Regions from separate parts of the Alcaligenes sp. SDU_A2 genome, predicted to be linked through region 2. Evidence: predicted binding sites of a transcription regulator. Region 2 holds the regulator's gene; the other holds the start of a gene.
The links. The regulator LexA, encoded in region 2, represses DNA repair genes until DNA is damaged. The targets are predictions, from matches to a motif close to ACTGTATNNNNATACAGT.
Positions count from the first base shown of each region.

Region 1 (3,560 bases), 370 kb from region 2:
AAGTGTCCGATGACGGACCACTGCAGGTCCGGCAATTCTTCGTGCAGTTCTTCGTATTTGCGTTCGGCTTCTTGGACTTTGTTTTCGCCCAGCAGGCGGCACCCGGCCTGATAGGCCAGGCGAATACGGTCGGTGCCGAAGGTTTTGCTGACCACCAGCAGCCGCACATCGCCGCTGGCTCGGCCGTTGCGCAGGCAGGCTTGGTCGATTCGCTGTTGTACCAGGGCAATACGATGACGAAATGCATCTACACTGGTAGAGGTGGGATAATGTTCGTTATGCAGCAGTACAGGAGCGGATTCGGACATGGCGCACCAGAAGGGAAAAGTGAAATCGGGCGCGACCTTGATGGCCGCATTAACCATTATGTCATAGGTCAAAATGAATATCCAGGGAAGCAATGCGAAGGAACTGTTCGACGATATCCGCCAGCAAGTGGCCTTGGGGCAGATTGCGCCGGGGCAGGCTTTGCCGCCCGTGCGGGAGTTGGCGCAGACACTGGGCCTGAACCGCAATACGGTGGCGTTGGCGTATAAGCGGCTGGTATCGGCCGGCGTGGCCGATGCGCAGGGTCGGCGCGGCACGCGCATACGCGAGTCCATTCATCAACTGGCCCGCGAAGGGCACGGGGTCAGCTCGGTGTTGCAGGATCTGGCCAGCGGCAATCCGTCGGCCCAGTTGCTGCCTTCGCCGGCGCAACTGATACAGGGCGTGCGCGGTAGCGTGCAATCGCTGTATGGGGTCGATCCCTTGATGCCGGAGCTGCGCGCGGTTTGCCGGCAGGTTTTTCATAAGGACACGCCGGTCAATACGGCCTATCACGTCAGCTACGGCGCGGTCGATGCCATCGAGCGTTTGTTGCAAGCCTTTCTGTTGGCGGGCGATAGGGTGGGCATCGAAGACCCGGGCTATCTCAGCAGCATCAATTCGGTGCGTACCCTGGGCCTGAAGCCGGTAGGCATTGCCGTGGACCCCGAGGGCATGGTGCCGCAGTCGCTGGAACAGGCCTTGGCCGCCGGTGTGCGTGCCTTGATCCTGACGCCGCGCGCGCACAACCCCACGGGGTGCGCGCTCAGTCGCGCGCGGGCGCGGCAGATCGAACATATTCTGGCTAATTACCCCGAAGTTCTGCTGATGGTGGACGACCACTTCTGGATGTTGGCCAACAGTCCGTACCGCAACGTCATTCCGGCCGGGCATCTGCGCTGGGCGCTGATCCGTTCCGTGTCCAAGGGGCTGGGTCCGGATCTGCGGGTGGCTCTGATGGCCTCGGACCAGCAAACGGCCGAGCGCCTGTCGCAGCGTTTGGCCTCTGGGGCGCAGTGGGTCAGCCACTTGCTGCAGCAGATGGTGGTGCATGGACTGACCGACGCGACGTTGACCGCGCAGACCCGCGCCGCTCAGGCAGCGTATGTTCAGGCTCGCCTGCAGCTGATGCAGGCCCTGAAAAAGCATCGCATCCCGTTCTGGGATAGCGAGGATGGGTTCAATCTGTGGGTGCCTTTGGATCGCGACGCCGAACCCGTGCTGGCCGGGTTGGCGGCGCGCGGTTGGCTGGCCCGCTCGGGGCAGGTGTTTGGCGTGGATCAGCCGGCTCAGGGCCTGCGCCTAACCTTTGCCAGCCTGGGGGCCGAGCAGGCGCAACGCTTTGCCGCCGACCTGGCTCAGGTGCTGGGCCAGGCGCAGTAGCCTGGCCCGCGCGAACAGGTGTTTTGGGCGGACGGGTGGCCGCCAGATGGTGTGGTCGGTTCCTTGCACAACGAGGGGGCGTTCGATGTTTCCGTCGTCTGCCGCATGTGCAGATGGTAGAATGGCTGGATAAACAACCAGTTTATCTATGGCTGCTGCGGAACTTCCTCTTTTTTATTATCTGCATAATTTCCATCGGGTGTTGCGGTGGGTGCAGCAATACAGTGCCGACCTGCTGGAGGCCGAGCAGGTCGCGTGCGGACATGTGTTTTGGGGTTTATCCGGACCAGCCCAGGCTTTGCTGGTGCGTCTTGTCATGCGCAAAGGTAGCTTGTTTCGGGTAAGCAAGCTGCGTTATCCCGAAATTGCCGACATCTGTGCAGCGACACAAGAGCTGGCTCAGGCAGGCTTGGTCTGTCTGGCACCGCCACTGGACCTGGACGGTGTCTTTCATCTGCATACGCTTGCGCAGTTGCGTGCCATGTTCGCACCTTTGCCAGCGGGCGCGCGCAAGCACGAATGTCGCGCGCAAGTAGCGCTTCGGCATGGAGATCAGCTTCGGCCCTGCGCCGATTGGCCAGGTCTGGCGGCGGAGCAGAGCGATGTCCTGCGGCTGTCTGAGAGCGTCACGGCATGGGCGCAGCGTCTGCAACTGCTGTTTTTCGGCAACCAGTACCAGGACTGGTCAGAATTTGTACTTAGCGATCTGGGTCTATACCGCTACGAAACGCTGATGCTCGATGCCGCTAGTCGTGCTTTCCGTCATCTGGACGATGTGCGGCTGTACGAAACGCTGTCCGGGTTGCGCGAAGCGCCGGACGTGCCAGATCGCGCGCAATGGCAAGCGCGTTTGCAGGCGGTGTGTGCCATCGTGACCGATAGCGACTGGTTGCAGCGCCGTCGGGACAAAACGTTGTTTTCACTTGGGCAAGAGGCCGAGCGCCAAGCCTGGTGGGAGTTGGCCGACCAGGCCTATTGCCGCAGCACCTGGCCCGGTGCCCGGCAGCGTCGTGTGCGGGTGCTGGAGAGGCAGCAGAACGGGCCTGATGCCTGGGGCCTGTTTTGTCAGGCCTGGGAACGGCCCGAAAGCGAAGCCGAAGTCCAGAAGCTGGCGCGCATGCTGCCCCGCTTGCGTAAACTGGCTCCCAAGGCCAGGTGGCCTGAACAGCCGGTGTCGTTGGAGCGGGCGCAGGCACGCACCCAGCTTAGCCGCTTGGTGCTGCCCGATGACGGGCAGCGCGTGGAGTGGCAGGTCATGGCGCATTGGCATACCGAACTGGCACCGGTTCAATATGTGGAAAATACGCTGCTGCCGGGCTTGTTGGGGCTGCTGTGCTGGGAGGCCATTTTTGCGCCTTTGCCCGGTGCGTTCTTTCATCCCTACCAGAGCAGCCCTGCCGATTGGAGCAGTCCGGATTTCGTGGCGCGGCGCCGGCCTTTATTCGATCAGGCGCTGGCCTTGCTGGATGGTCCCGGCTACAAAGAATGCATACGGGCTCGCTGGCGCGACAAACAGGGTATGCAGTGTCCCTTGCTGTTTTGGCCGGCTTTGGGGGAAAACACGCTGGAGCTGGCTTTGCGCTGCATTCCCCCGCAGCATCTGCACGCGATTTTCCGGCGTGTGTTGCAGGATTGGCGCGATAACCGCGCCGGTCTGCCGGACCTGATCCGTTTCCTGCCTGCGCAGAATTGGTACGAGCTGATCGAGGTCAAGGGGCCGGGGGATCGTCTGCAAGATAATCAGCGACGTTGGCTAAGCTATTTCGAGCAGCAGGGTATTCCGGCGCGGGTCTGCCATGTCAGCCGGGAGCCGCTTGCATGAGCATGACTGTAGGCGTGCGTACCTTGTGCGAATTTACCGCCCGCAGCGG
Region 1 covers NZ_CP151273.1:1,824,596-1,828,155, forward strand. The annotation lists gene AADW57_RS08550 (YggS family pyridoxal phosphate-dependent enzyme) at 1-308, opposite strand, end outside; gene AADW57_RS08555 (aminotransferase class I/II-fold pyridoxal phosphate-dependent enzyme) at 382-1,689, shown strand; gene AADW57_RS08560 (VRR-NUC domain-containing protein) at 1,838-3,511, shown strand.
Region 1: a site for LexA is predicted at 1,814-1,831, ahead of AADW57_RS08560 (VRR-NUC domain-containing protein). Genes of this name have one in related genera too.

Region 2 (3,560 bases):
GCTTCGTGGTCGACACCTATGCTTATTACGATGCCGCCACACATGGCCTGAATTTCGAAGGCATGCTCGCTTCCCTGCGCGCCATGCCTGCCCAGTCCATCGTAGTCCTGCATGCCTGCTGTCACAATCCCACCGGCGTGGACCCCTCGGCCGAACAGTGGGCACAGGTGGCCCAGGTCATCCAGGAACACAAGTTGGTACCTTTCCTGGATATCGCCTATCAAGGCTTTGGCGACGGCCTGGACCAGGATGCCGGCGTCGTGCGCCAGTTTGCCGCGCTGGGCCTGTCCATGCTGGTCAGTTCCTCCTTCTCCAAATCGTTCTCGCTGTACGGAGAGCGTGTCGGTGCCCTGACCCTGGTGACCTCCAGCAAAGACGAAACCTCGCGTGTGCTCAGCCAGGTCAAACGCGTTATCCGCACCAACTATTCCAACCCGCCTACGCACGGTGGCAAGGTCGTGGCTACAGTCCTGAATTCGCCCGAACTGTTCCAGACCTGGTCCGACGAGCTGGCCGGCATGCGCGATCGAATCCGCAGCATGCGCAGCCAACTGGTAGACAAACTGAAAGCCCGTGGCATCGCCCAGAACTTCGACTTTGTGCTACAGCAGCGCGGCATGTTCTCTTACTCCGGTTTGAATGCCGAGCAGGTAGAGCGCCTGCGCAACGAGCACGGTGTTTACGCGGTCAGCAGCGGCCGTATCTGCGTGGCTGCCCTGAACAGCCAGAACATCGACCATGTGGTTGATGCCATTGCTGCCGTCCTGAAGTAAAACGCCTCGGCGTCCTCCAACGCCCTTCTACGGAAGGGCGTTTTTCGTTTCTGCTATCCGCATCTGTCATGTCCTCTCCTATCAGCCTGAACACTGCCCGCCTGTTACTGCGCCCCTGGCAGACAAGCGATCTGCCGGCATTCGCCCGCCTGAATGCGGACCCGCAAGCACTGCAGTACTACCCTGCCACCCTGGACCGTGCGCAAAGCGATGCGCTGGCCCAGCGCAGTCAACATCTGATTGAGCAGCAAGGCTGGGGGCAGTGGGCCGTACAAGAGCAAGCCAGCGGCCAATTCGTCGGCATGGTAGGACTGAACATTCCTGTGGCCAAACTGCATTTCCAACCCTGCGTGGAGGTGGTCTGGCGACTGCTGCCCGAATTCTGGGGCAAAGGATATGCCACTGAGGCGGCCCGTGCCAGTGTGGATTTCGGTTTTCATACACTGAAGCTGGCGCAGATCGTGGCCTACACCACTGAATTGAACCTACCCTCGCAAGCGGTCATGGAGCGTTTGGGCATGCAGCGCCAGCCGGGAACCTTCGATCACCCCGCTTTGCCCGCCGGCCATCCATTGGCACCCCACGTTCTGTATACACAAAATCGAAGCGCATGGCCCGCAGACCGTTAATGTCATCCCTACACGCAGTCTTGCAAAATCAACGTAAGTAACGCACAATCATCACTGTATATATATTCAGCAAAGCACACCATGACCGTCAAGCTCACTGCGCGCCAGCAACAAGTGCTGGATATCATCCGCTCCGAAATCGAGCGCACCGGTTTCCCCCCTACCCGGGCCGAAATCGCCCAGGTACTGGGTTTCAAATCGGCCAATGCCGCCGAAGACCACCTGAAGGCGCTGGCTCGCAAAGGGGCCATAGAACTGACCGCAGGAGCTTCGCGTGGCATACGCCTGCTAGGCACAGACCTGCGGGATAGCGCCGAAACCGGCTTGCTCACCAGCCTGACCGACGCCCTGCTTCTACCCATTATCGGACGCGTGGCTGCGGGCAACCCCATTCTGGCCACCGAACACATCGAACGCGAAATCGGGGTCAGCAATACGCTGTTCAACCAAACGCCGGATTACCTGCTGCGCGTTCGGGGTCTTAGCATGCGCGACGCTGGCATCCTGGATGGCGACCTGCTGGCCGTCAAAAAAACCGCCGAAGCACGCAATGGTCAAATCGTCGTGGCCCGTATCGGCGACGAAGTCACCGTTAAACGCCTGTCTCGCTCCAACAATCAAGTCGTGCTGCTGCCGGAAAATCCCGATTTCGAGCCCATTGTTGTCACCGACCCCGAATCCCTGGCCCTGGAAGGTGTGGCTGTCGGGCTGATCCGCGCCACACCCTTACACTAACAAACGCAACGGCCCGCTTGCGTTTGGGCGCACTAGGCCACTTTTGCAATCGCCGGATCTAAACCGTGCAACCAGCGGACAGATCTGCAAAGCCGATCCAACAAGCAATTTGCATCGGGCCTATCCTTAACAGCATAAACAGCACAGGTTTGACATCGCTCTAGCGGATGACCCAGCCCAAAAAAAACCCGAAGCAATCGCTTCGGGTTTTTTTTCGCCATCAACACAGCATCAGTGTTTAAAGGACTCCGGTGCCGAACCAGGGCCTCGACTTGCAGCCAGAGCCTCGGCCGCCAGGCGGGCAACCTCTTCATCGCTGAGCGGCTTGACGGCATCTTGCAAGGCCACTTCCAGAACCCGATCAATCCAACGCACAGGGATGATTTCCAGATGATTCTTCACATTATCGGGAATCTCGGCCAGGTCCTTGACGTTTTCTTCGGGAATCAGCACGGTCTTGATGCCACCGCGATGCGCTGCCAACAGCTTTTCCTTCAGACCGCCGATAGCCAGGACTTCGCCACGCAAGGTGATCTCACCTGTCATGGCCACATCCGAGCGCACCGGAATTCCAGTCAGGCTGGACACGATTGCCGTGGTAATGGCAATACCGGCCGATGGACCATCCTTGGGCGTCGCTCCTTCAGGAAAGTGTACATGCAGGTCGCGTTTCTCGAACACGGAATCTGCGATACCCCACTTCTGGGCCCGCGAACGCACCACGGTACGGGCAGCCTCGACCGACTCTTTCATGACATCGCCGATAGAACCTGTACGCAACACATTGCCCTTACCCGGCATGTCCGCCACTTCGATGGTCAGCAAATCGCCGCCTACTTCGGTCCAGGCCAGACCCGTAACCTGTCCCACTTTGTTTTCCTTTTCGGCCAGGCCGAAAGAAAAACGGCGAACGCCCAAGTACTCGTTCAAATTTGCTGAGTCAACCACAATCGGTTCAGACGCCAAAGCCTTGCCACGCGCGGCCCGGGAGCCCGCCTGCGGATTGGCCGCCAACAGCTTGCGCACCACCTTGCGGCAGATCTTGCTGATCTCGCGCTCCAACGAACGCACGCCGGCTTCGCGGGTGTAGTAGCGCACAATATCGCGTACCGCTTCTTCCTTGACCTCGAGCTCGCCGTCGCGCACGCCGTTGTTCTTCATGAGCTTGGGCAACAAGTGGTCGTAGGCGATGCGCAGCTTTTCATCTTCCGTATAGCCGGACAGCCGTATGACTTCCATGCGATCCAAGAGCGCAGGCGGAATATTCAAGGTATTGCTGGTAGCCACGAACATGACATCGGACAGATCGTAGTCCACTTCCAGGTAGTGATCCTGGAAGGTATGGTTCTGTTCGGGGTCCAGCACTTCCAGCAGCGCCGAAGAAGGATCGCCGCGGAAATCGGCCCCCATCTTGTCGATCTCA
Region 2 covers NZ_CP151273.1:2,191,299-2,194,858, forward strand. The annotation lists gene AADW57_RS10205 (amino acid aminotransferase) at 1-773, shown strand, start outside; gene AADW57_RS10210 (GNAT family N-acetyltransferase) at 842-1,402, shown strand; gene lexA (transcriptional repressor LexA) at 1,484-2,137, shown strand; gene lon (endopeptidase La) at 2,369-3,560, opposite strand, start outside.